DNA from 3 places in the Streptomyces sp. NPDC048392 genome. Region 1 is predicted to be linked to each of the others. Evidence: riboswitches for the same ligand, from Rfam matches in the RefSeq annotation. Region 1 holds a riboswitch; each other region holds the start of a gene.

Region 1 (7,910 bases):
CGAGGTCCAGCTCGGCGACCTGCACCGGCCCGATGCCGAGGAACCCCGCCACCTCCCGCCGTGTCTCCCACCGAGCCCTTCGCCGCGCACGTCCGGTACCGGCCATGCGCCCACCCCCTCGTGGTTGCCCTCCGTCAGGACCGGCGCAGCCGGGCCGCGCCCTTCAGCGTCCGTGCCGCCAGCGACGCCAGCCGGGGCCGGTCGCGTACGAAGCCGTGCGCGCGCCGGGCCGGTTCCCGGCCGAGCCAGTGCAGCGCGGCGCCCGTCCCCGCACGCGTCGCCGCCCCCTCGTACACGGGCAGTTCACCGGTCTTCAGCGCGTCCTTGTACTCCGCAGGTCCCCGCCCCAGGTCGAGCAGGCCGATGCCCTCGGCGGCCGCGGCCTCGGCCATGCGCAGATGCAGCACGAGCCCCGGCGAGTACCTCGCGAACTCCGGGTCGTACGCCGGGAACCAGCAGGCCAGCACCGTCGCCGAACGCAGTCCGAAGTGCGCGGCGACCGGCCGGCCGCCCGCGTGGAGCACGGACAGCGTGCCGGTGCACTCCGGCGCCCGGGTCCCGGCGAGCCGAGCCACGAGCCGGGCGATCCACTCCTGTGCGAACCGGTCCCGGCGGCCCGTCCTGCGGTACTGGGCCGACTTCCACTCCATGAGCGTGCGCAGCGCCGCCGGGTCCCGCTCGTCGAACACGAAGCGGACGTTCCCGGCCTGACGGCCGAGCCTGCGCTCCTTGGCGAGGGTGGACTTCAGGAACTTCGGGGACTGGGCGCGCAGGACGTTCTCGTACGCCTCGTAGCCCTTCTCGACGTCGATGACGTAGGTGGTGTGCTCGTCGGCGGCGGCCGGCACGAACAACTCCTGCTCCGCCTCCAGGTTGTCGAAGGCGAAGCTCGACAGGGAGCAGGCCCGCAGCAGTTCGCGCAGGTCCGGGGCGAGGCCCTGGCGCAGTACCGCGCCCTGGCAGTCCGACACCCCCAGCCCGATGGCCCGGCCCTGGCCCAGCGGACCCCGTTCGTGCGGCAGGAAACCGGCCGCCTCACCGCCGTCGTACACCACCGCCACCCGCGCCCGCGGCCGTACCCGGCCCACGACGTCGGTGAACTCCGGTTCCATGAAGGGGTTGCGCGGTGCCGTCGATTCGGCACGCAGCTCGCGCCAGTGCTCCCGCTCCCCCTCGCCCAGCTCCTGTGGCCGGAGCACACGTACGCGTCCGCTGTTCAACCCGACCCCCCGATCAAGTCCCCCTGAACAACAGGAAGGTACCCCCGGGCCGCCCGGAGGGGTAGGTAGCGGTCCATGTTGTTGCCAACCGGTGCACAGGCCTTTAACCGGCTTTAGCCGATGATGTGTCAGGTTTCGGACATGATCGGGCGTCTCCGTGCATCCTCGTGCGGGTCCGAACGCACTCGCTACCTCCTCGTTCGGAAGCGGTCGCGGGTGAGTTGGACGGGTGCGGTGTCCGTATTCTCTGATCATGGACCGCACCGCATATTCACTCGTCGCCACCGACCTGGACGGCACGCTGCTCCGCGGCGACGACACCGTCTCCGACCGGTCGCTGGCCGCGCTGGCGCGGGTGACCGGGGCCGGTGCGCGGCATCTGGTGGTGACGGGCCGGCCCGCACCCCGGGCGCGGAATCTGCTCGACCGTCTCGGCTGCACGGGGCTCGCGGTGTGCGGGCAGGGCGCGCAGGTGTACGACGCCGGCGCGCACCGGATGCTGTGGTCGGTCACTCTGGACCGGGAGCTGGCCGAGACCGCGCTCGGCAAGATCGAGGCCGAGGTGGGCCAGGTGCACGCCGCGGTCGACCAGGACGGCGTCGACGGGCTGACGCTCATCGAGCCGGGCTACCTGATGCCCCACCCGACACTGCCCGCGGTGCGCGTCGAGCGGCGCGACGAGCTGTGGAGCACCCCGATCAGCAAGGTGCTGCTGCGCCATCCCGAACTGGGTGACGACGAGTTGGCGGCGACGGCGCGCGCGGTGGTCGGTTCCCTCGCGACGGTCACCATGTCGGGGCCCGGCACGGTGGAGCTCCAGCCGTGCGGCATCACGAAGGCGACCGGCCTGGCGCTGGCCGCCGAGCGGCTCGGCCTGGAGCGGGAGGGGACGATCGCCTTCGGCGACATGCCCAACGACATCCCCATGTTCCACTGGGCGGCCCACGGCGTCGCGATGGCCGGCGCCCACCCCGAACTCAAGGCGGTGGCCGACGAGGTCACCCTCGCGAACGAGGACGACGGCGTGGCCGTCGTCCTCGATCGGATCTTCGGTACCTCTTAGTGCGGCCGCTGCGGCGGTCCTTCCGGTGCGGCCGCCGCGGCCGTCGGCTCAGTACGCGCCGAGGACTCAGTACGCGCTGAAGACGTTGTCCATCGAGCCGTAGCGGTCGGCCGCGTAGTTGCAGGCGGCGGTGATGTTGGCGACCGGGTCGTACGGGTCCCAGGAGGTGCCGGGCACGTGGTACGCCTGGAAGGTCGGGTCGATCACCTGGAGCAGCCCCTTGGACGGGGTGCCGTTGATGGCGTTGATGTCCCAGTTGTTGATGGCGAACGGGTTGCCCGAGGACTCCCGCATGATGTTGCGGTAAATGCCGTCGTAGCTCCCGGGGATGCCGTGCTGCGCCATGATGTCGAGCGACTCGCGGATCCAGCCGTCGAGGTTGTCCGGGTACGTCGTCGCCGCCGTGGTGACGGTCGTGGCGGTCGTGGCGGCGGCCGGGGTGGCCGCGGAGGCGGTGGTGGCGCCGATGAGCGGCAGCGCGAGCACCGCGGCACCGGTGCCGGCCACGGCGAGCTTGCGGGCGAGGCGGCTGGTGCGGGCGTGACGGTTCTGACCGTTGGCAGACATGCGGTGTCCCTCTCCTTACGCCTGCGAGGTGAGCTGTCGGGTTCGGGCGGGGAGGTGCCCGGCCGTGCCCTGACGGGTACGGCTTCACCCCGAGCCGCTCCGGTGGTGACCGGTGCGGCGACTAACCTGGGTCCCCCGCTCCTGCCTGCGAGTTTGTTGGGTGGATGACTGTGCGTCCGGGCGGTGGCAGGATTCGGCGTCCGCCCGACAGGCCGGGAACGTATGCGAGAGCACATGTCCGGAACAAGTGCAGGAATCACCCAACGTGCCTGTTGACCTTGGTCTGAGGCGTTTGAAGCTCTTGATCCTTTGCTGTTGCCAAGTCCCAACTCGCTTGCGGGGCAAAGGGAGGGCACAGGTTCCGGCAGGGTTGCCCGTGGCTGACCCGGAGTGAGCCAACTCACTGGCTTCAATAAGCACGGCAAAACGGGCATTAGGTCCAACTCCGCGCCAACCGGCCATGGGTGAGGTCGGCTTCGGGTGTCGGGCGGAGAAGAGGGGGAAGCGGCGTGAGGAGTGGGGTGGGAAAGAGAGGCCGGGAAGCGGGTGGGGCGGTGGTCGGGGAGGAGTCGCGCGGCGCGCCTGCCGGGTGTGCGCGGGTGCCGGGCGGGTGACGTTCCCGGCGTGCGGGCCGTTGGGGGGAGTAATGGGATCTTCGGTGGCGGCTTCCCGCCCGCCCGCACCCCGGGGTCCGGGTCACCCCTTGGTGATATCAATCAAAATCTGCTCATATCACCTGATCAAAAACATACCGTTCATGATCTGATACCGACCGGCCTGTAACGGTGGGCGCTAGCGGTGATCGAAACGTGACCGGATACGCTGACTTGAGTGGTGGCAGCGACCTATCGACAAACCAGGTAACCGGCAATAGACACCAGCAGACAGGAGACCCCTCGTGACCGTCGTCGGGCCGTTCGGGCTGAGCGTGCGGGACCAGGCTCTGGAAGCCGATGTCCAGGCCGGATTGGCTGCTGTCGAGGAAGGGTTGCTTGAGGCAACCAAAAGCGAGGTGCCGTTCATCACGGAGGCCGCCCAGCACCTGGTGCGAGCCGGCGGGAAACGCTTTCGTCCGCTGCTGGTGATGCTCTCCGCCCAGTTCGGCGACCGCTACGCGCCCGGGATCGTGCCCTCGGCCGTCGTCGTGGAGCTGACCCACCTCGCCACGCTGTACCACGACGACGTGATGGACGAGGCCGCCGTGCGGCGTGGGGTGCCCAGCGCGAACACCCGCTGGGACAACTCGGTCGCGGTCCTCACCGGCGACTTCCTGTTCGCCCGCGCCTCGCAGATCCTCGCCGACCTCGGCCCCGAGGCGGTCCGGGTCCAGGCTCTCGCGTTCGAGCGGCTGGTCACCGGACAGATCCTCGAGACGGCAGGCCCGCAGGACGGCCGGGACCCGGTCGACCACTACCTGGACGTGCTGGGCGGCAAGACGGGCTCGCTGGTGGCGGTCTCCTGCCGGTTCGGCGCGATGATGTCCGGCGCCGACGAGACGGTGGTGGACGTGCTGACCCAGTACGGCGAGCGGCTCGGGGTCGCCTTCCAGCTCGCGGACGACGTCCTGGACATCGCCTCCGACTCCGACGAGTCCGGCAAGACTCCCGGGACGGACCTGCGCGAGGGCATCCCCACCCTGCCCGTACTGCGGCTGCGCGAGCGGGCGGCCCGGCTGGGGCTCGCGGAGGACATCGCGCTGTGCGAGCTGCTCGACTCCGACCTCGGCGACGACACGCGGCACGCCGAGGCGCTGCGCCTGCTGCGCGCCCATCCCGCACTGGAGCAGGCCCGGCGCGACACCGTCCGGTATGCCAGAGAGGCCCGCGCGGCGCTGGCCCCGCTGCGGGAGTGCGACGCGAAGGCCGCGCTGGTGGAGCTGTGCGACGCGGTGGTGCACCGGGCCGGCTGAGCACGCGGACGTCGGCCTGCCGGACCGTGCCGTCGGCCCGCCCGACTGTGGCGTGCGTGCCGTCCCGTTGACGTGCCGTACCGCCGGTGCCCCGCCGGTGGCGTGCTGCCGGTGGTGCGCGTCACGGGTGGCGGCCGTCCGCCGCCGAGTGGCGTACGGCAGCCCCTACGGGCCGGGGGAGGCGTCGACCCTCCGTGTCATCCCGCAGGAGTAGGCGGAGTTGAGCCCCCGGTCTGACGCTTCCGCTCCGGTGATTTGGTCAGATGGACACCACGGAAAAACACCAGTCCTCACCGATTCGGGTGAGAATGGCGGCTCACGGGTAACGAGTGCGAGGTCGCGAGACAGCCGCCGCCGACGACGGAGGTAGGGCACACATGACACCGATCGACAACGACGACAACACGGGCGCCGGGGAGGGCGAGGAGCTGCGGGCCGGACGCCGCAGGGCCGCGCGGTACGTCGTCCCGGTCGCGGTGATGGGAGTGGCGGCCGCGACGATCGGGCTCGTCCCCGCGCTGGCCGACTCCGGGGACCCCGACCTGCCGAAGATCACGGCGGAGCAGCTCATCGAGAAGATCGCCGAGTCGGACGTCCAGCAGATGTCCGGCACGGTGCGGATCAGCACGGACCTGGGCCTCCCGGACCTCGGCGGGCTGGAGAGCGGCCTGATGTCCGGAATGTCCGGCGGTCCGGGCTTCGGTGGGGACGGCGAGGGCTCCGCCGCGGACCCGTCGGCCAAGCTCACCGAGCTGGTGTCCGGCAGCCACACGCTGCGCGTCGCGGCCGACGGCCCCGACCGGCAGAAGCTGTCCCTGCTGGAGAACGCCGCCGAGTACAGCCTGATCCACAACGGCAAGGACGTCTGGGGCTACGACAGCAAGTCCAACGAGGTCTACCACTCCTCCGCCTCCGCCGGCGCCGAACGGCCGGAGAAGGACGTGCCGGCCACTCCGAAGGACTTCGCCGACCAGGCACTCGAGGCGATCGACGACACCACGTCCGTGACCGTGGGCGGCACCGCACAGGTGGCCGGCCGGGACGCGTACCGGCTGGTCGTCGAGCCCAGGCAGGACGGTTCCACGGTCGGCGCGATCACCGTGGCCGTGGACGCCGAGACCGGCACGCCGCTGAAGTTCACGCTGACCCCGGCGAGCGGCGGCGCCGCCGTCGTGGACGCGGGCTTCACCAAGGTCAGCTTCGCGAAGCCGGACGCGTCGACGTTCGACTTCACCCCGCCCAAGGGCGCGAAGGTCACCGAGGGCGACGGGACCGACCAGGCCACGGAGCACGGGCGCAAGGCCGAGGGCGACCTCGCCGAGGAGATGGACGGTCTGAAGGCGACGGACGGCCTGAAGGTCGTCGGCGAGGGCTGGAACGCGATCGCCACCTTCGACACCGGCGCCCGGGGCGGCCTGCCCATGGCCACCGCGGGCGGCGACCTCGGCGGCTTCCTCGGCTCCTTCGGCGACCAGGTCAAGGGCGACTTCGGCTCGGGCACGGTCTTCAAGACCCGCCTGGTCAACGCCCTGATCACGGACGACGGCAAGGTCTACGCCGGCGCGGTCACCAAGGACGCGCTGGTGAAGGCGGCCGACGCCGCGCGGTAGGCGGCGAGCAGTGGGAAGCGGTACGCGGTAAGCAGTGGGAAGTGCGCAGTACCCGCCGTTCGGCGAAGAGGACGAAACGAGGGAGCCGATGGCCGGACCGCCCGCCGCGGAGCCGGAGCGCCCGGACACGGAGCGCGCGGATGACGCCGTCATCGCCACCCGCGCGCTCACCAAGCGCTACCGCGGCGGACAACTCGCCGTCGACGGTCTGGACCTGACCGTCCCGGCGGGCAGCGTCTTCGGCTTCCTCGGCCCCAACGGCTCGGGCAAGACCACCACCATCCGCATGCTGATGGGCCTGATCGAACCCACCTCGGGCAGCGCCCGGGTCCTGGGCAGGCCCATGCCGCGCGCGGCCCGCACCGTACTGCCCCGGGTCGGCGCCCTCATCGAGGGCCCGGCCCTGTACGGCTTCCTCTCCGGGCGCGACAACCTGCTGCGCTACGACGCCGCCGACCCGACCGCCGACCCGCGCACCCGGCGCGCACGGGTGTCGGCGGCGCTGGAGCGGGTGGGGCTCGCGGCCGCGGGCGGCAAGAGGGCGAAGGCGTACTCGCTCGGCATGAAGCAGCGGCTGGGCCTGGCCGCCGCGCTGCTCCAGCCGCGCCGTCTCCTCGTCCTGGACGAACCGACCAACGGTCTCGACCCCCAGGGCATGCGCGAGATCCGCGCCCTCGTACGTGAACTGGCCTCCGACGGCACCACCGTCTTCCTCTCCTCCCACCTGCTGGACGAGATCGAGCAGGTCTGCACCCACGCCGCGGTGATGGCTCGGGGGCGGCTGATCACCCAGGGCGCGGTCGCCGACCTGGCGGCCGGGGCGCGCGGCCGGCTGGTGGTCACCACGCCGGACGCGGGCGAGGCCGCCCGGGTGCTGAAGGAGCAGGGGGCAGCCGACGTGGTCGTCGCCGAGGACCGGGTGACGTCGGAGCCGCCGGAGCGCGACCTCGCCGAGGTGAACGCCGCACTGGTCGCGGCCGGTGTCCGGGTCCGGGGCTTCGTCCTGGAACGGGCCTCCCTGGAGGACGCGTTCGTGGCGCTGACCGGGGAGGGTTTCGATGTCGCGGGCTGAAGCGCCTGAGGAGCCGACGCCCCGGGTGGCGGCGTCGGGTGCGGTACGGGACCCGGGTGCGGCGCGGGACCCGAGCCCGCTGTGGTCCTTGGGCCTCCTCCGCAGCGAACTGCTGACCACGTTCCGGCGCTGGCGCACCCTCGCCCTGCTGGCGGTCCTGGCCGCCGTGCCGGTCCTGGTGGGCATCGCCGTGAAGATCGAGACGAGCGACGGGTCCTCGCTCGGTGGCGGGGGAGGAGGCGGCGGGGGACCGGCGTTCATCGCGCAGATCAGCAACAACGGGCTGTTCCTGGTCTTCACCGCGCTCGCCGCGACCCTTCCGTTCTTCCTGCCGATGGCCATCGGCGTCGTCGCGGGCGACGCGATCGCGGGCGAGTCGAGCGCGGGTACGCTCCGCTACCTCCTGGTCGCCCCGTCCGGCCGCTCCCGGCTGCTGCTCACCAAGTACGCCACGGTGCTCGCCTTCTGC
Region 2 (7,910 bases), on a different contig from region 1:
AGGAGAGCACCGCGCCGGCCGCCGGGTCGATGACGGCCCGTACGACCGTGTCGACACCGCGCGGTGCCATGCCCTGCACCACCGGGCGCAGCTCCGCGGGCGTGCCGAACAGCCCGGTCAGTTCGCCGTAGGCCCGTCGCAGTTGTTCCTCGTCCGCCAGGTCGAGGCGTACGCCCCCCAGGTCGGCGCGGTGGCGCAGGTGGGGGGCGGTGGCCTTGAGGGCGACGGGGTAGCCGAGGGTCCGCGCGGCGGCCGCGGCGTCGTCGGGAGTGGGGGCGGGCAGGGCGCGGTGGACGTGGACGCCGTACCCGCCGAGCAGGTCGCAGGTCTCCTGGGCGCCGAGGGTGAGCCCCTGGCCGCGCGCGAGGTGCCCCGCTATCCGCGCGGCGGCGCCCTTCTCGTCGATGTCCTCGTACTCGGGCACCTTGCCCGGGTCGGCGGCGTCGCGTCGCCACTGTGCGTAGGCGACGGCCCGGGCGAGGGCGCGGACGGCACGCTCGGCGGCGGGGTAGGCGGGGATGAGGTGGGTCCCCTCCGGGGCCCGGACGGGGGGCGGCGGCTGGGCCGGGGCCGCGGGCGGAGCCTCCTCGGGAGGGCTGAAGGCGGCCCGGGGGGCAGTACTGGGAGCGGCCTGGGGAGCGGTGCTCGCCGCCGCGGACAGGGCCTGCGCCAGGCCGCCCAGCTCCACGTGGACCACGAGGACCGGCTTGGTGGGGACCGCGGCCGCCGCCGATCGCAGGGCCTCCGCCAGCGCGGCGTCCCCGGCCGGCCCCTCCCCCACCGCCGGGATGGCGGTCACCACGACCGCGTCGCAGGTGTCGTCGGCCAGGGCCCGGGACAGGGCCGCGTGGAAGTCGTCGGCCGACGCGGCGGTGGTCAGGTCCAGCGGGGGGTGCGGTCGCAGTCCCTCGGAAAGGCACGCGTCGTAGGTCAGCAGGCCCAGTGACTCCGAGTTGCCCAGGACGGACACCCTCGGTCCGGCGGGCAGCGGCTGGCGGGCGAGCAGCAGCCCCGCGTCGACCAGGTCGGTGATCGTGTCGACGCGGATCACGCCGGCCTGCCGCAGCAGCGCGGAGACCGTCGCGTGCGGCAGCCGTGTCGCCCGGACGGCGTGCCCCTGCGGTGCCACGCCGCCGTGCCGGGCTCCCTGCACCACGACCAGGGGCTTGGCCGCCGCGGTCCGCCGGGCCAGGCGGGTGAACTTGCGCGGGTTGCCGATGGACTCCAGGTACATCAGCGCGACGTCGGTCTCCGGGTCGTCGTACCAGTACTGGAGGACGTCGTTGCCGGAGACGTCGGCACGGTTGCCGGAGGAGACGAAGGTGGACACGCCGGTGACCCCGGTGACCCCGCCGCCGCGGCGGTGCAGCCGGGACAGCAGGGCGATGCCGATGGCGCCGGACTGGGCGAACAGGCCGATCCGGCCGGGTCGCGGCATCTCGGGGGCGAGAGAGGCGTTGAGCCGCACGTCCGGGGAGGTGTTGATGATCCCGAAGGCGTTGGGCCCGATGATGCGCATGCCGTACGTGCGCGCCTGCCGTACGAGGGCGCGCTGGCGTTCGCGTCCCTCCGGGCCGCTGTCGGCGTATCCGGCGGAGATCACCACCAGTCCCTGGACGCCGTGCTCCCCGCACTCGGTGACGACGGCGGGGGCGTGCTCGGCGGGCACGGTGACGACGGCCAGGTCGACGGGCCCGGCGATGTCGCGCACGGAACGGCACGCCGGGACACCGTCGAGTTCCTTCTGATCCTCGGGAAAGGCCCTGTTCACGGCGTACAGCCGGCCCGTGTAGCCCGCGTCCCGGACGTTGCCGAGGATGCTGCGGCCGACGCCGCCCGGGGTACGGCCGGCGCCGATGACCGCGACCGAACCGGGCTGCAGCAGCCGCTGGACGGAACGGGCCTCCGCACGGTGCTCGCGCGCGTACTGCACGGCCAGCGAACGTTCGGTGGGTTCGAGATCGAACTCCAGGCGGACCACACCGTCCTCGAAGCTCCGCTTCTGCGTGTACCCGGCGTCCATGAAGACTTTGATCATCTTGTTGTTGGCGGGCAGCACCTCGGCGGCGAAGCGGCGGATCCCGCGCTCGCGGGCGACGGCGGCGATGTGTTCCAGGAGCGCGGAGGCGACGCCGCGCCCCTGGTGGACGTCCTGGACGAGGAAGGCGACCTCGGCCTCGTCGGCCGGAGCCGGGGCGGGCGTTCCGCCGGCGCCGATCCGGTCGTAGCGTACGGTGGCGATGAACTCGCCGCCGACGGTGGCCGCGAGTCCCACCCGGTCCACAAAGTCGTGGTGCGTGAAGCGGTGGACGTCCTTGGCGGACAGGCGAGGGTACGGCGCGAAGAAGCGGTAGTACTTCGACTCGTCGGAAACCTGCTCGTAGAAGCTGACCAGGCGCTCGGCGTCGTCGACGGTGATGGGGCGGACGCGCGCGGTGCCGCCGTCGCGCAGCACCACGTCGGCTTCCCAGTGAGCGGGATACTCGTGCCGGTCCGACGGGGTCTGCATGGGCCCCAGAGTACGGCTCGCGTACGACAACGGCGCGGGGCAGTCTGTGGAGGACGGAAGCTCGGACCGAGGCCGCGGTCCGAGGACCGTCCGGGACGGCACGCGGTCGTCCCGGCCTGCTTCACGATGTGGGAAACTGGTCTAGACAACACTGGTCTAGACAACCTAACCCCTCCGAACACCTGAAGGGCAGCATCACATGGCTGAGCGCCGCGTCAACGTCGGCTGGGCGGAGGGTCTCCACGCCCGCCCCGCCTCCATCTTCGTCCGAGCCGCCACGGCCACAGGCGTCCCGGTGACGATCGCCAAGGCCGACGGGTCCCCCGTCAACGCGGCCTCCATGCTGGCCGTCCTCGGCCTCGGCGCCCAGGGCGGCGAGGAGATCGTCCTCGCCTCCGACGCCGAGGGCGCGGAGGCGGCCCTGGACCGGCTGGCGAAGCTGGTCGCCGAGGGGCTCGAGGAGCTTCCCGAGACCGTCTGATGTGACGGCACACGAAAAGGCCCGCCCGGACCACCGGGCGGGCCTTTTCCCCGCCCCTTTTCCGGGCAGCAGAAAACAACCCCGGGAATTGGCCCTCTTTTGTATACGGCGCTCGCGTTAATGCCGCAGGCTCGGGATGTTTACGGAACGTTGCGCGTTCCTCACACCGTCCGGGCGGCCGCCGCCGGAGGTGAAGCGCAGCCGGTGCGCCGCCGTCGACCGTTCGACGTGCAGCGCCATGAGCGCCCGCGCGCGGTCCCCGTCACCCCGCGCCACCGCGTCGACGACCGCGCCGCGCTCCACCCAGTGGTCCACCGCACCGGCCGGCGCGTCCACGACGTACATCCAGGTGATCTTCCGGCGCAGCTGGGTCAGTATCGCCGTCAGGGAGGGACTGCCGGCGGCCTGCACGAGGGTCTCGTGGAACCAGCCCTCCAGCGCGCGCAGGTCCTCGCCGTGCCCGTGCCGGGAGCGCTCCCTGCCCAGCCTTACCAGGCCGCGCAGTACCTTGAGGTGGGCATCGGTGCGGCGCCGGGCCGCCCGGGAGGCGCCGAGCGGCTCCAGGAGGGTGCGGGTCTCCAGCAGGTCGGCGGCCTCCCGCTCGGTGGGCTCCGCCACGCACGCGCCCGCGTGCCGCCTGGTCACCACGAAGCCCTCGGCCTCCAGCGTGCGCAGGGCCTCGCGGACGGGGACGCGGGAGACGCCGTAACGGCGGGCGAGGAGCTCCTCGGTGAGCCGGCCCCCGCGTCCGTGCACCCCGGCGACGATGTCGTCCCTGATCGCCGTGCACACCGAATGCGCCGGAATTCGCATGACCGACCTCCGTCTTAATCCCCGTGGAACGTCGACGACTGACGCGTACTCAGCGACTCTAGGCCAATCAGGCGGGTATTCCGACGGCGGGACGGATTTCGTGGATATCTTTTGGCCTGCGGGCGTCCGCCGGGGAGGAACGGAATGCGAAAGCCCCGGCTCGCCCAGTCGGGGCTTTCGGGTGCCGTGACGGCCGTTCCGTACCTCCCCCGCCGTTTTGTCCGTCGTCAGACGTTCACGCCGTGGGCGCGGAGGTAGGCGACGGGGTCCATGTCCGAGCCGTACTCGGGGCTCGTTCGGGCCTCGAAGTGGAGGTGCGGCCCGGTGACGTTGCCGGTGGCGCCGGAGAGACCGATCCGCAGGCCCGGCCCGACCGACTGACCGACGGAGACGCCGATGGACGACAGGTGCCCGTACTGCGTGTACGTGCCGTCGTGCATCTTGATCACGACCTGGTTGCCGTACGCCCCGCCCCAGCCGGCCTCGACGACGGTGCCGACGCCGACCGCGTGCACGGTGGTGCCGCCGGCGGCGTGGAAGTCGATGCCGGTGTGGCTGCCGGAGGACCACAGGGAGCTGCCGGCCCGGTACGCGGTGGACACGTAGGAGGCGGTGATCGGCGCGACGAAGGTGTTGAGGCGCTTGCGCTCCGCCTCCCGCGCGGCGCGCTCCTTCGACTCGCGTGCCTCCTTGGCCGCCTCGGCCGCCCGCTCGCGGGCCGCCTCCTGGGCCGCCTGACGGGCGGCGGCGTCCACGGCCGCCTGCTTCTGTGCGACGGCCTGGGCGTCGATCTCGTCGGCTATGGAGTCGCCGATGGTGACGACCGGGGTGAGTCCGCTCTGCTCCACCTCGGCCTCGGCGGCGAGCGCCGGAGCGGCGAGGGTGCCGACGACGCCGGTGGTCGCGAGGGCCGCGACTCCCGCCGCGCGGGCGGTGGTGCGGTGCACCCGGCCGGTACGGCGGTGCTTCCCGGTGGCGCGCGTGAACGCCATGTAGAGGCTGGTCCTTTCCTTCCCTCTCGCCTACCGGGTTAGCTGACGGGTTCGGAGCAGGAAGGTCTCCTACGGACCCCCTCACGGTGCGCGCGGGCGTCCGATTCACCCCAGGGACTGCGATGGGTCCCCGGCTCCCCTGGCTCGCGCCGTACGGGGACTCGGCGATGACTGTCCGGTGCCGCGGGTGCGGCGCACTGCCTGACGAACAGCCTGGACGACGCTAAACGCGGCTGTCTTCAATCCTCAAACGCAACAGGGTTTTTGTAGCGCACACCACAGGGCAGAAGGGCAGCCACTCCCCCAATTCGGACAAACGGCGGCCCTGATGACACTCCGGTCACCGGGGCCGCCGTCCGCGTGTGCCGCTACTCGGCCGCCACCACGGTGACTTCACCGATGCCGAGGGCCTCCACCGGCGCCTTGATCTGCGTCGCGTCACCGACGAGGACCGTCACGAGACGGTCCACCGGGAAGGCGTTCACGACCGCCGCCGTGGCCTCCACGGTGCCCGTGGAGGCGAGTCGACGGTAGAGCGTCGCCTGGAAGTCGTCGGCGAGGTGCTGTTCGACCTGGTCGGCCAGGGTGCTCGCCACGGCCGCCGCCGTCTCGTACTTCAACGGCGCCACGCCCACCAGGTTCTGCACGGCCACGTCACGCTCGGCGTCGGTGAGCCCCTCCGCGGCCAGCTTGCGCAGCACCGTCCACAGGTCGTCGAGGGCGGGACCGGTGTGGGGTGTGTCGACGGAGCCGCTGATGGCGAGCATCGCGGCGCCCGAACCGTCCGGCGCGGAACGCAGCACCTGCCCGAACGCCCGCACGCCGTAGGTGTAGCCCTTCTCCTCGCGCAGGACGCGGTCCAGTCGGGAGGTGAGGGTGCCGCCGAGGCAGTAGGTGCCGAGCACCTGCGCGGGCCACACGCGGTCGTGCCGGTCGGAGCCGGTGCGGCCGATCAGCAGCTGCGTCTGGACGGCGCCGGGGCGGTCGACGATGACGACCCTGCCCCGGTCGTCGGCGGTCACCGGGGGCACGGAGCGCGGCTCGGCGGCCGAGCCGGTCCACGCGCCCAGGGTGTCGCCGAGCAGCGTGTCGAGGTCGACCCCGGTGAGGTCGCCGACGACCACGGCGGTGGCCGTGGCGGGGCGGACGTGCCTCTCGTAGAAAGCGCGCACGGCCGCCGAGTCGATGGCCGCGACCGTCTCCTCGGTGCCCTGACGGGGGCGCGACATGCGCGAGGCGGCCGGGAACAGCTCCTTGGAGAGCTCCTTGGCCGCACGGCGGGAGGGGTTGGCCAGCTCGTGCGGGATCTCGTCGAGCCGGTTGCGCACCAGCCGTTCGACCTCGCTGTCCGCGAAGGCGGGTGCCCTCAGCGCGTCGGCGGCCAGACCAAGGGCCTTGGCGAGGCGCGAGGCGGGCACCTCCAGGCTCAGCCGGACGCCGGGGTGGTCGGCGTGCGCGTCAAGGGTGGCGCCGCAGCGCTCCAGCTCGGCGGCGAACTCCTCGGCGGAGTGCTTGTCGGTGCCCTCGGAGAATGCGCGCGCCATGATCGTGGCGACGCCGTCGAGACCGGCCGGCTCGGCGTCCAGGGGCGCGTCGAGGAGCACCTCGACGGCGACGACCTGCTGACCGGGGCGGTGGCAGCGCAGCACGGTGAGGCCGTTGTCGAGGCTGCCGCGTTCGGGGGCCGGGAACGCCCACGGCCTGGGCTCGCCGGCCTGCGGCTGTGCGTGGAATTCCATGGTGGCGAGCTCGGTCACTTGGCCGCCTCCTCGTTCTCGTCGGTGGAGTCGTGCGTGTCGGCGTCGTGCGTGTCGCCGGGGGCGGTGGGTTCGTAGACGAGCACGGCGCGGTTGTCGGGCCGCAGGCGGGCCTTGGCGACCTCCCGGACCTCGTCCGCGGTCACCTCGAGCACCCGCTGTACGGCGGTGAGGGCGAGCTGCGGGTCGCCGAACAGGACGGCGTACCGGCACAGTTCGTCGGCGCGGCCCGCGACCGTACCCAGGCGGTCCAGCCACTCGCGCTCGAGCTGAGCCTGGGCGCGCTCCATCTCCTCGGCCGTGGGACCCTCCTCGGCGAACCGGGCCAGCTCCTCGTCGATGGCGGTCTCGATCACCGGCACCTCGACGTCACCGGACGTCTTCACGTCCAGCCAGCCCAGGGAGGGCGCCCCGGCGAGCCGCAGCAGGCCGAATCCGGCGGCGACGGCCGTGCGGTCGCGGCGTACGAGCCGGTTGTACAGGCGGGACGACTCGCCGCCGCCCAGGACGGTGAGGGCCAGGTCGGCCGCGTCGCACGCGCGCGTGCCGTCCTCCGGCAAGCGGTAGGCGGCCATCAGGGCGCGGGCCGGGACCTCCTCCTCGACGATCTCGCGCAGCTGCTCGCCCATCACGTCGGGCAGCGACCCGTCCCGCGGCGGCTGCTTGCCGTCGTGCGAGGCGATGGAGCCGAAGTACTTCTCGATCCAGGCGAGCGTCTGCTCGGGGTCGACGTCGCCGACGACCGACAGCACCGCGTTGTTCGGTGCGTAGTAGGTGCGGAAGAACGCGCGCGCGTCCTCCAGGGTCGCCGCGTCCAGGTCCGCCATCGAGCCGATCGGCGTGTGGTGGTAGGGGTGGCCCTCCGGGTACGCGAGGGCGGTCAGCTTCTCGAACGCCGTGCCGTAGGGGACGTTGTCGTAGCGCTGGCGGCGTTCGTTCTTGACGACGTCCCGCTGGTTCTCCATGGACTCCTCGTCAAGGGCGGCCAGCAGGGAGCCCATGCGGTCGGCCTCCAGCCAGAGGGCGAGCTCCAGCTGGTGGGCGGGCATGGTCTCGAAGTAGTTGGTCCGCTCGAAACTGGTGGTGCCGTTGAGCGAGCCGCCGGCTCCCTGCACCAGTTCGAAGTGGCCGTTGCCCTTGACCTGGGCGGAGCCCTGGAACATGAGGTGCTCGAAAAGGTGAGCCAGGCCGGTACGTCCCTTGACCTCGTGGCGGGAGCCGACGTCGTACCAGAGGCACACCGCCGCGACCGGGGTCAGGTGGTCCTCGGAGAGCACCACGCGCAGGCCGTTGGCCAGGCGGTGCTCGGTCGCTGTCAGGCCGCCGGAGTCTGCCTGGGCTGTGGCCGTGTGACCCAT
Region 3 (7,910 bases), on a different contig from region 1:
CCGGCCAGCCCCACGAGGGTGCGCGCCTCGCGCAGCGGCACCGTCCGCCCGGCGAGGTCGAGAGCCGCCTCGATGTCGGCCCGCATCGCGGCGACCTGCGCCCCGGTGGGCGGGTCCGTCACCACGCCGTCGTGCACCAGGTGCCGCTCGGTCAACCGGACGCAGCCGACGTCCACGGAGCGGGCGGCGCGCACGTGGTCGTCGCCGACGACGAACTCGGTGGAGCCGCCGCCGATGTCGACGACGAGGTACGGCCTGTCCAGGTCGTCGCGGCCGGCCAGCTCCCTGGTGGCTCCGGTGAAGGAGAACTCGGCCTCCCGGCGGCCCGAGATGACCTCCGGCTCCACGCCCAGGATGTCCAGCACGCCGCGCACGAAGTCGTCCCGGTTCTCCGCGTCCCGGGAGGCGGAGGTGGCCACGAAGCGCAGCCGCTCGGCGCCGTGTCCCTTGATGACCTCGGCGTACTCGCGGCAGGCGGCGAAGGTCCGCTCCAGCGCCTCGGGCGCCAGCCGCCCGGTGCGGTCGACGCCCTGGCCGAGCCGCACGATGGTCATGCGGCGGTCCAGATCGGTCAGTCCGCCCGTCGCCGGGTCCGCGTCGGCCACCAGCAGCCGGATGGAGTTCGTGCCGCAGTCGATGGCGGCGACCCGGGTCACTTGCCGCCCTCCTCGTCCGTGGCGTCCGTGCGGGACACGCACGGCCCCTTGCGCCACCACTCGGGCAGCATCGCGATCGCCTCGTCGCCCAGCGGGTTGACGCCCGGACCGGCCGCCAGCGAGTGGGCGACCAGCACATGCAGGCACTTCACGCGGTCCGGCATGCCGCCCGCGCTCGGGAAGCCGCTCAGCTCCCCGATCTCGTCGCGGCGCCGGATGTAGTCCTCGTGCGCGGCGCGGTAGGAGGCGGCCAGGACGGGGTCGGTGCCCAGCCGCTCGGTCATCTCCTTCATCACGCCGTTCGCCTCCAGCGTGCCGATCGCCGAGGCCGCCTTCGGACACGTCAGGTAGTACAGCGTCGGGAAGGGCGTGCCGTCGGGCAGGCGCGGCGCCGTCTCCACGACGTCGGGCTGCCCGCACGGGCAGCGGTGCGCGATGGCGCGCAGGCCGCGCGGGGGCCGCCCGAGCTGCTGCTTGAAGGCCGCCACGTCCGCGTCGGTCGGCTCGGTGCGCGGGGTGGTCGGCGGGGGAGTCTGCATGACTGTCTTCTACTGGTCTTCCTGTTGAGTCACTGCCGGCGCGGTCGCTTTCACGGCCGGCGGGCGGCGGCGTCGGCCTTGTCGACCGCGTCCCACACGTTCCGGTACCAGGGGCGGTCGGCCGCGCCGGCCTCGGCGCGGGCCTGCTCGGCCGCGTCCGGGTCGACGACGACGAACCCCGTCTCCCCCGGCATCACATAGTGCAGCCGCAGCCGGACCTGCTGCTCGGCGTAGGCGTCGTCCTGCCAGCGTGCCTTGAGGTCGCGCAGGTCCTCGACCCGCTGCCGGGTCTCCCGCTGCTCCCGCTGGAGATCGGCGATCTCGGCGCGCTGGGCGACGTACTGCCGTGTCGGATAGGCGAGGGCCACGACGAGCGAGCAGAACACCATCGCGAGCAGCGCGGCCCGGCCGGTCAGCCGGGAGCGCCGGGCCTGGCGCCTGGTCTGCGAGCGGTAGACCCGGGCCGCGGTCTGCTCCCCGATGATCCGGATCCTGGTCGCGGTGGAGAAACGGTCCCGGTCCTTCACCGCCATGTCCCGCCTCCGCATTCGTGCGTCGTCCTACGTGCGTACGTCCCCGCACACGGTACGGGACCGCGTACGGGGACGTACGTACGACGCTGCCTACGAGAGCGGCGCTCAGCCCTTGAAGCGGGGGAACGCGCTGCGGCCCGCGTACACCGCGGCGTCGTCGAGGATCTCCTCGATGCGCAGCAGCTGGTTGTACTTGGCGACGCGCTCGGAGCGGGCGGGGGCGCCGGTCTTGATCTGGCCGCAGTTGGTGGCGACGGCGAGGTCGGCGATGGTGACGTCCTCGGTCTCGCCGGAGCGGTGGGACATCATGCACTTGAAGCCGTTGCGCTGGGCCAGCTCCACGGCGTCCAGGGTCTCGGTGAGCGAACCGATCTGGTTGACCTTGACCAGCAGGGCGTTGGCGGCGCCCTCCTCGATGCCACGGGCCAGACGCTCCGGGTTGGTGACGAACAGGTCGTCGCCGACGATCTGGACCTTGTCGCCGAGCCTTTCGGTGAGGACCTTCCAGCCGTCCCAGTCGTCCTCGAACAGCGGGTCCTCGATGGAGACCAGCGGGTACGCCTCGACCAGCTCGGCGTAGTACTCGGTCATCTCGACGGCGGTGCGCTCCTTGCCCTCGAAGGTGTAGGAGCCGTCCTTGTGGAACTCGGAGGCGGCGACGTCGAGCGCGAGGGCGATCTGCTCGCCGGGCGTGTAGCCGGCCTCCTTGACCGCCTCGAGGATGAGGTCGAGGGCCTCGCGGTTGGAGCCGAGGTTCGGGGCGAAGCCGCCCTCGTCGCCGAGACCGGTGGCCAGGCCCTTGTTCTTCAGGACCTTCTTGAGCGTGTGGTAGACCTCGGCGCCCCAGCGCAGGGCCTCGGAGAAGGACTCCGCGCCGATCGGGGCGATCATGAACTCCTGGATGTCCACGTTGGAGTCGGCGTGCGAGCCGCCGTTCAGGATGTTCATCATCGGCACCGGCAGCAGGTGCGCGTTGGGACCGCCCAGGTAGCGGAAGAGCGGCAGGTCGCTGGCCTCGGAGGCGGCATGGGCGACGGCGAGGGAGACGCCGAGGATGGCGTTGGCGCCGAGCGAGCCCTTGTTGTCGGTGGCGTCCAGGTCGAACATGGCCTGGTCGATCAGGCGCTGCTCGGTGGCGTCGTAGCCGACGAGCTCCGGGCCGATCTGCTCGATGACGGCCAGCACGGCCTTCTCGACGCCCTTGCCGAGGTAACGGCTGGGGTCGCCGTCACGGAGTTCGATGGCCTCGAAGGCACCGGTGGAGGCGCCGGACGGAACGGCGGCACGACCCGTGCTGCCGTCGTCGAGGCCGACCTCGACCTCGACCGTGGGGTTGCCTCGGGAGTCCAGGATTTCCCGGGCTACGACGACGTCGATGGACGGCACGAGCATCTCCTTCTTCAATGTGACGCTTCGGTGTGACGCGCGGGTCCCGCAGGACCGCGGCGGCTCTGCGGGACCGAGCCTAACCGGCTCCGGGCGATCGGCCAGCCGATCGACCACCCGCTGGACAGAACCGAGAGTAAATTGTTTCCGAACGGAACAAAGACGTTTCCGGAAACCGGTACGGAACCGGAGGACGGAAACGCGACACGGGCCGGGCGCAAAAATCCCGCCCCGGTGCGTACGGGGGAACACGCACCGGGGCGGGAGTGGCGGGGGGCCGCCGCTTACTTGAGGTGCAGCTGCTGGCCCGGGTAGATCAGGTCGGCGTCGTCGACGATGTCGTCGTTCAGCTTGAACAGCTTCGCCCAGCCGCCCTTGACGTCGTGCTCCTCGGCGATCGAGCTGAGGGTGTCTCCCTTGACGACCTTGTACTCGCCGTCACCCTTCTCGACCTTCTTGCCGGTCGGGGTGGTGACGGTCTTCTTCTTCCCGGTCTTCTGCTCCGCGGCCGGACGCTCGGCGGAGCGGGAGGCCTTCTGCTCGGTGGAGCGCTCGGCGGTGGAGCCGCTGCTCTGGCTCTGCGAGCTCTCCGAGCTGCCGGAACCGCTGCTCTGGCTCTCGGAGCCGCCACCGGTGTACGCGGCGCCCGACAGGCCGGTGCCGCAGACCGGCCAGGCACCCTTGCCCTGGCCCGCGAGAACCTTCTCGGCGATCTGGATCTGCTGCGCCTTGCTCGCCTGGTTGGCGGTGGAGGCGAACTGCGTACCGCCGTAGGCGGCCCAGGTGGAGGCGGAGAACTGCAGACCGCCGTAGTAACCGTTGCCGGTGTTGATGGACCAGTTGCCGCCGGACTCGCACTGGGCGACGGCGTCCCACTCGGACGCGGTGGCGGCGGAGGCGTTGCCGGCCGCCATCAGCGGGGCGGCGACGGCGGCACCGGTGACGCCGGCGACGGCGATGACACGGGTGGCCTTGGACGGGCGACGGTGCTTGCCCTTGCCGGAAAACAGCATGGTTGATCCCCTCACCGACGCCTGCGAGGTGAGCTGTCGGGTTCGGGCCGGTTGAGTTGCCCGGCCGGGTTCCTCACGGAACTCGGCTCCACCCCTAGCCGCTCCGGCTCAACTGCCCGGTGCGGCGCTTACCTTGGGTCCCCCGCTCCTGCCTTCGGCGCTTGACGCGACGACTGTTCCCGTACGGCCGCTGGCAGGATTCGGCGTTGCGGCTGTCGGGGCCCGCGATGGCGAGCGTCTCGACCGTAGACACGCGCTCCGCGGATTTTCAAAGACGATCACGGCTTCTGAGACCTATCTCTCACGAGATCCAAAAGGGACATACGATCTCTAACCGTGACGCGAACTCCCCCTACTTTTCGCCCGATTCGCCCGCAACCGTGAGCGTCTGACCGGGCAGGATGCGGTCCGGGTCGGCACCGACGACCTTCTCGTTGCCGACGTAGAGCGCACGCCATCCGCCGTCGACACCGAAGGAGTCGGCGATGGCCCAGAGACTGTCGCCGGCGCGCACGATGTACGAGCCGTCCCCGGTCTCCCCCGACTCCGCGTCGCGCGAGGCGTGCCGCCCCGACGTGCTGTCCGTGAGCCCCCTCTTCACCGTGCCCTCGCCCGCGCCGTCGCCGCGGTGCCGGCCCGAGCCGGACGAGGCCTCGGCGCCCTGCGGTCCGGCGCCGGCGGCGGAGCCGGATTCCGCGGACGTGTCCGGCTCGACGGATTGGCCCGTGTCACCGGACGTGACATCGGAGGCGGTGTCAGATGACGCCGAAGAAGAGGGCGAAGGCGAGGAAGAGGACACTTCGGAGTTCGGGTCCGACGTCCCGGTGGAGGCGGACGAGTCCGACGAGCGGGACGAGCCGGTCGACTCGGACGACTGGGACGACTCGGGCGTTTCGGTGGCCGAGGGCGTTCCGGACGGCTTGACGGCGTCCGTCTTCCCCGAGGTGCCCGAGCCCTCCGACGCACCGTCACCGGCCGCGTCCGAGCCGCTGTCCGCGACCCCCGGGCCGTTGCCCAGGCCCGCGAGCAGACCGCAGGTCGGCCAGGCGGCTATGCCCTGGTCCGCCTGTATCTTCTCGGCGATCCCTATCTGCTGCGAGCGGCTGGCCTGGTCGGCACTGGGGGCGTACTGGAGGCCGCCGTACCGCTCCCACGCCTCCTGGGACAGCTGCAGGCCGCCGTAGTACCCGTTGCCGCTGTTCTGGCTCCAGGCGCCGCCGGTCTCGCATTCGGCGACCTGATCCCAGTTCGCGGAGCCGGCCGCGTGGGCGCCGGTGGCGCCGAGCAGCGGGATCGCGATGGCGGAGCCGGTCACTCCGGCGGCGACGACCAGGGCGGGAGCCTGGCGGGGGCGGCGGTGACGACCGTTCCCGGAGAGCATGCGACGACCTTTCACGAGACGACGGGGGCAGCGCGGCCGATGACGCTCGGCACCACGCTGATCCGTGAACGTATAGGCAGATCATCGCTTGTCACAAGTTCATGCCGCGCAGATCACGTGAAGATCACAGAGTTGAGCGTGTGTCACTTTCGCGTCGGCGACGCAACGTTGTCGGCGGACGACGCGAACGGTGTGAAGGAGACGGGCAGGGTGCGCAGGCCTCGCATGATGAGCCCGCCGCGCCACCGCAGTTCGGCCGGGTCCGCGGCGAGGCGGAGGTCCGGCAGGCGGGTGAGGAGCGTGGCCAGCGCCGTCCGGCCCTCCAGCCGGGCGAGCGGGGCGCCGAGGCAGTAGTGGATGCCGTGCCCGTATCCGAGGTGCTGGCTGTCGCGGCGGGCGAGGTCGAGGGTGTCCGGGTCCGTGAACCGCTCCGGGTCCCGGTCGGCCGCGGCGAGGACGACGAGGACGGGATCGCCGGCCGCGACGTCCTGCCCGCCGAGGGTCAGCGGCCGGGTGGCGAAACGCCAGGTGGCCAGCTCCACCGGTCCGTCGTAGCGCAGGAGTTCCTCGACACCGCTCGCCAGCAGGCCGCGCTCGCCCGCGGCCAGGGACGTCTGCAGCCGCTCCCGCTGGACGGGGTGGGTGAGCAGGGCGTAGGTGCCGTTGCCGATGAGGTTGACCGTGGTCTCGAAGCCCGCGAAGAGCAGGATGAAGGCCATCGCGGCGGCCTCGTTCTCGGTGAGGTGCTCGCCGTGGTCGGAGGCGCGGATCAGGCCGGAGATGAGGTCCTCGCCGGGTCCGGGCTCGGGCGGCAGCGCGGCGCGCTTGCGGTGGATGAGGTCGGCGAGGTAGCCGCGCATCTTCTTCACCGACCGCGCGACCCCGCCCCGCGGACCGCCCCCGTGACGGATCATCATGCCCGCCCAGTCCCGGAAGTCGTCCTGGTCCTCGCGGGGGACACCGAGCAGGTCGCAGATGGCGTAGATGGGCAGCGGGAAGGCGAACTCGTGGATGAGGTCGGCGGAGCCGGTGCCCGCGAACCGGCCGATGAGGTCGTCGGCCAGCTCCTGCACCCTGGGTGCGAACTCGGCCACCCGGCGGGGCGTGAACGCCTTGCTGACCAGTCGGCGCAGCCTGGTGTGGTCGGGCGGGTCGATGTTCAGCAGATGGGTCATCAGCTCGGCCTTCCGCTCCCCCGGAATGCCGGTCTTGCCCTTGGCGTGCGCGGGCTCGTCGTGGTGCGCCGGGTTCTTGGACAGCCGGGGGTCGGCGAGGGCCTGCTTCGCGTCGGCGTACCGGGTGACCAGCCAGGCCTCCACGCCGCTGGGCAGCCGGGTGCGGTGCACGGGGGCGTGCTCACGCAGCCAGGCGTAGGCCGGGTAGGGGTCGCTCGCGAACTCCCGGGTGAACAGCTCGGGAACGGGGCCGGGGACGGGCGGGCCCCCGGTCATCCCTCGACCGCCCTGATCGCGTCCCGGTACGCCCGGGCCGCCGCTCTCAGGGCGGCCTCGGGGTCGGTGCCCTCCGCCTCGGCGCGGGCGGCGAGAGCGAGCAGTTCGTAGCCGATGCCCTCGCCGGAGGGCATCGGCACCCGGAGGCCCGCGGTGCGGACCCGGGAGGCGAGCTTGGCGGCGAGGGCGAGACCGGGCTGGCCGAGGGGGACGCCCTCGGTGACCGAGGTGCGCTGCTTCTCGTCGGCCTTGGTGCGCAGCCAGTGCGCGCGGACCTCTTCGGGGGTGTCGGCCGTCGCGTCGCCGAAGACGTGGGGGTGGCGGTGGATCAGCTTGGCGACGATGGTGCCGGCCACGTCGTCGACCGAGAACGGGGCGTCGGCGTCCTCCTCCGCGATGCGGGCGTGGAAGACGACCTGGAGGAGCACGTCGCCCAGCTCCTCCCGCAGTTCGTCACGGTCGCCGTCCTCGATCGCCTCGACGAGTTCGTACGCCTCCTCGATGGCGTACTTGGCCAGGCCCTCGTGGGTGCGCCGGGACGACCACGGGCATTCGAGGCGGATGCGGTCCATGACCTGGACGAGGTCGAGGAGGCGGGCGCCCGGCAGGTCGTAGGAGGCGGGGAGCAGCTCGAGGTCGGGCATGTGGACGCGGCCGGAACCGGCGAGGCGGGCCAGTCCGTCGGTGAGCGCGGGCTCGCCCTCGCCGGTCGCGACGACGACCGCCGTGCGGCCGCCTGCGCAGGCGGCCAGCAGTTCCTCGGCGGCCGGGGCCGCCTCGTCGACCCGTATGCCCGCCTCGCGCAGGTACGGCAGCTGCGGGTGGGCTCCGTCGGCGCACAGGACGCGGTCGGCGGTGCGCAGGGCCTGCCAGGCGGGCCAGGACAGCAGGCCGGGGGCGACCCGGTGGCTGGTGGTCAGCAGGACGATGCGGCCCGGGTCGGGGGCGGTC

What was found. Region 1 has a riboswitch for cyclic di-AMP ahead of ACGFYH_RS04630 (transglycosylase SLT domain-containing protein). Riboswitches for the same ligand answer to the same signal wherever they lie in the genome.
Region 2: it holds a riboswitch for cyclic di-AMP, as region 1 does, so the genes downstream of both, ACGFYH_RS22580 (M23 family metallopeptidase) here and ACGFYH_RS04630 (transglycosylase SLT domain-containing protein) in region 1, are expected to answer to the same signal.
Region 3: it holds a riboswitch for cyclic di-AMP, as region 1 does, so the genes downstream of both, rpfA (resuscitation-promoting factor protein RpfA) here and ACGFYH_RS04630 (transglycosylase SLT domain-containing protein) in region 1, are expected to answer to the same signal.

Annotation. Positions count from the first base shown of each region.
Region 1 covers NZ_JBICYB010000002.1:171,904-179,813, forward strand. The annotation lists gene ACGFYH_RS04615 (glycosyltransferase) at 1-106, opposite strand, end outside; gene ACGFYH_RS04620 (GNAT family N-acetyltransferase) at 135-1,199, opposite strand; gene ACGFYH_RS04625 (HAD family hydrolase) at 1,474-2,283, shown strand; gene ACGFYH_RS04630 (transglycosylase SLT domain-containing protein) at 2,350-2,850, opposite strand; cyclic di-AMP (ydaO/yuaA leader) riboswitch at 2,855-3,023, opposite strand; gene ACGFYH_RS04635 (polyprenyl synthetase family protein) at 3,749-4,759, shown strand; gene ACGFYH_RS04640 (outer membrane lipoprotein carrier protein LolA) at 5,137-6,369, shown strand; gene ACGFYH_RS04645 (ABC transporter ATP-binding protein) at 6,458-7,441, shown strand; gene ACGFYH_RS04650 (ABC transporter permease) at 7,428-7,910, shown strand, end outside.
Region 2 covers NZ_JBICYB010000017.1:57,758-65,667, forward strand. The annotation lists gene ACGFYH_RS22565 (GNAT family N-acetyltransferase) at 1-2,509, opposite strand, end outside; gene ACGFYH_RS22570 (HPr family phosphocarrier protein) at 2,709-2,990, shown strand; gene ACGFYH_RS22575 (GntR family transcriptional regulator) at 3,108-3,803, opposite strand; gene ACGFYH_RS22580 (M23 family metallopeptidase) at 4,031-4,795, opposite strand; cyclic di-AMP (ydaO/yuaA leader) riboswitch at 4,808-4,972, opposite strand; gene ACGFYH_RS22585 (M16 family metallopeptidase) at 5,164-6,552, opposite strand; gene ACGFYH_RS22590 (M16 family metallopeptidase) at 6,549-7,910, opposite strand, start outside.
Region 3 covers NZ_JBICYB010000035.1:43,122-51,031, reverse strand. The annotation lists gene ACGFYH_RS31210 (exopolyphosphatase) at 1-656, opposite strand, end outside; gene ACGFYH_RS31205 (DUF501 domain-containing protein) at 653-1,195, opposite strand; gene divIC (cell division protein DivIC) at 1,246-1,728, opposite strand; gene eno (phosphopyruvate hydratase) at 1,834-3,114, opposite strand; gene rpfA (resuscitation-promoting factor protein RpfA) at 3,399-4,127, opposite strand; cyclic di-AMP (ydaO/yuaA leader) riboswitch at 4,131-4,297, opposite strand; gene ACGFYH_RS31185 (transglycosylase family protein) at 4,480-5,508, opposite strand; gene ACGFYH_RS31180 (cytochrome P450) at 5,652-6,959, opposite strand; gene ACGFYH_RS31175 (nucleoside triphosphate pyrophosphohydrolase) at 6,956-7,910, opposite strand, start outside.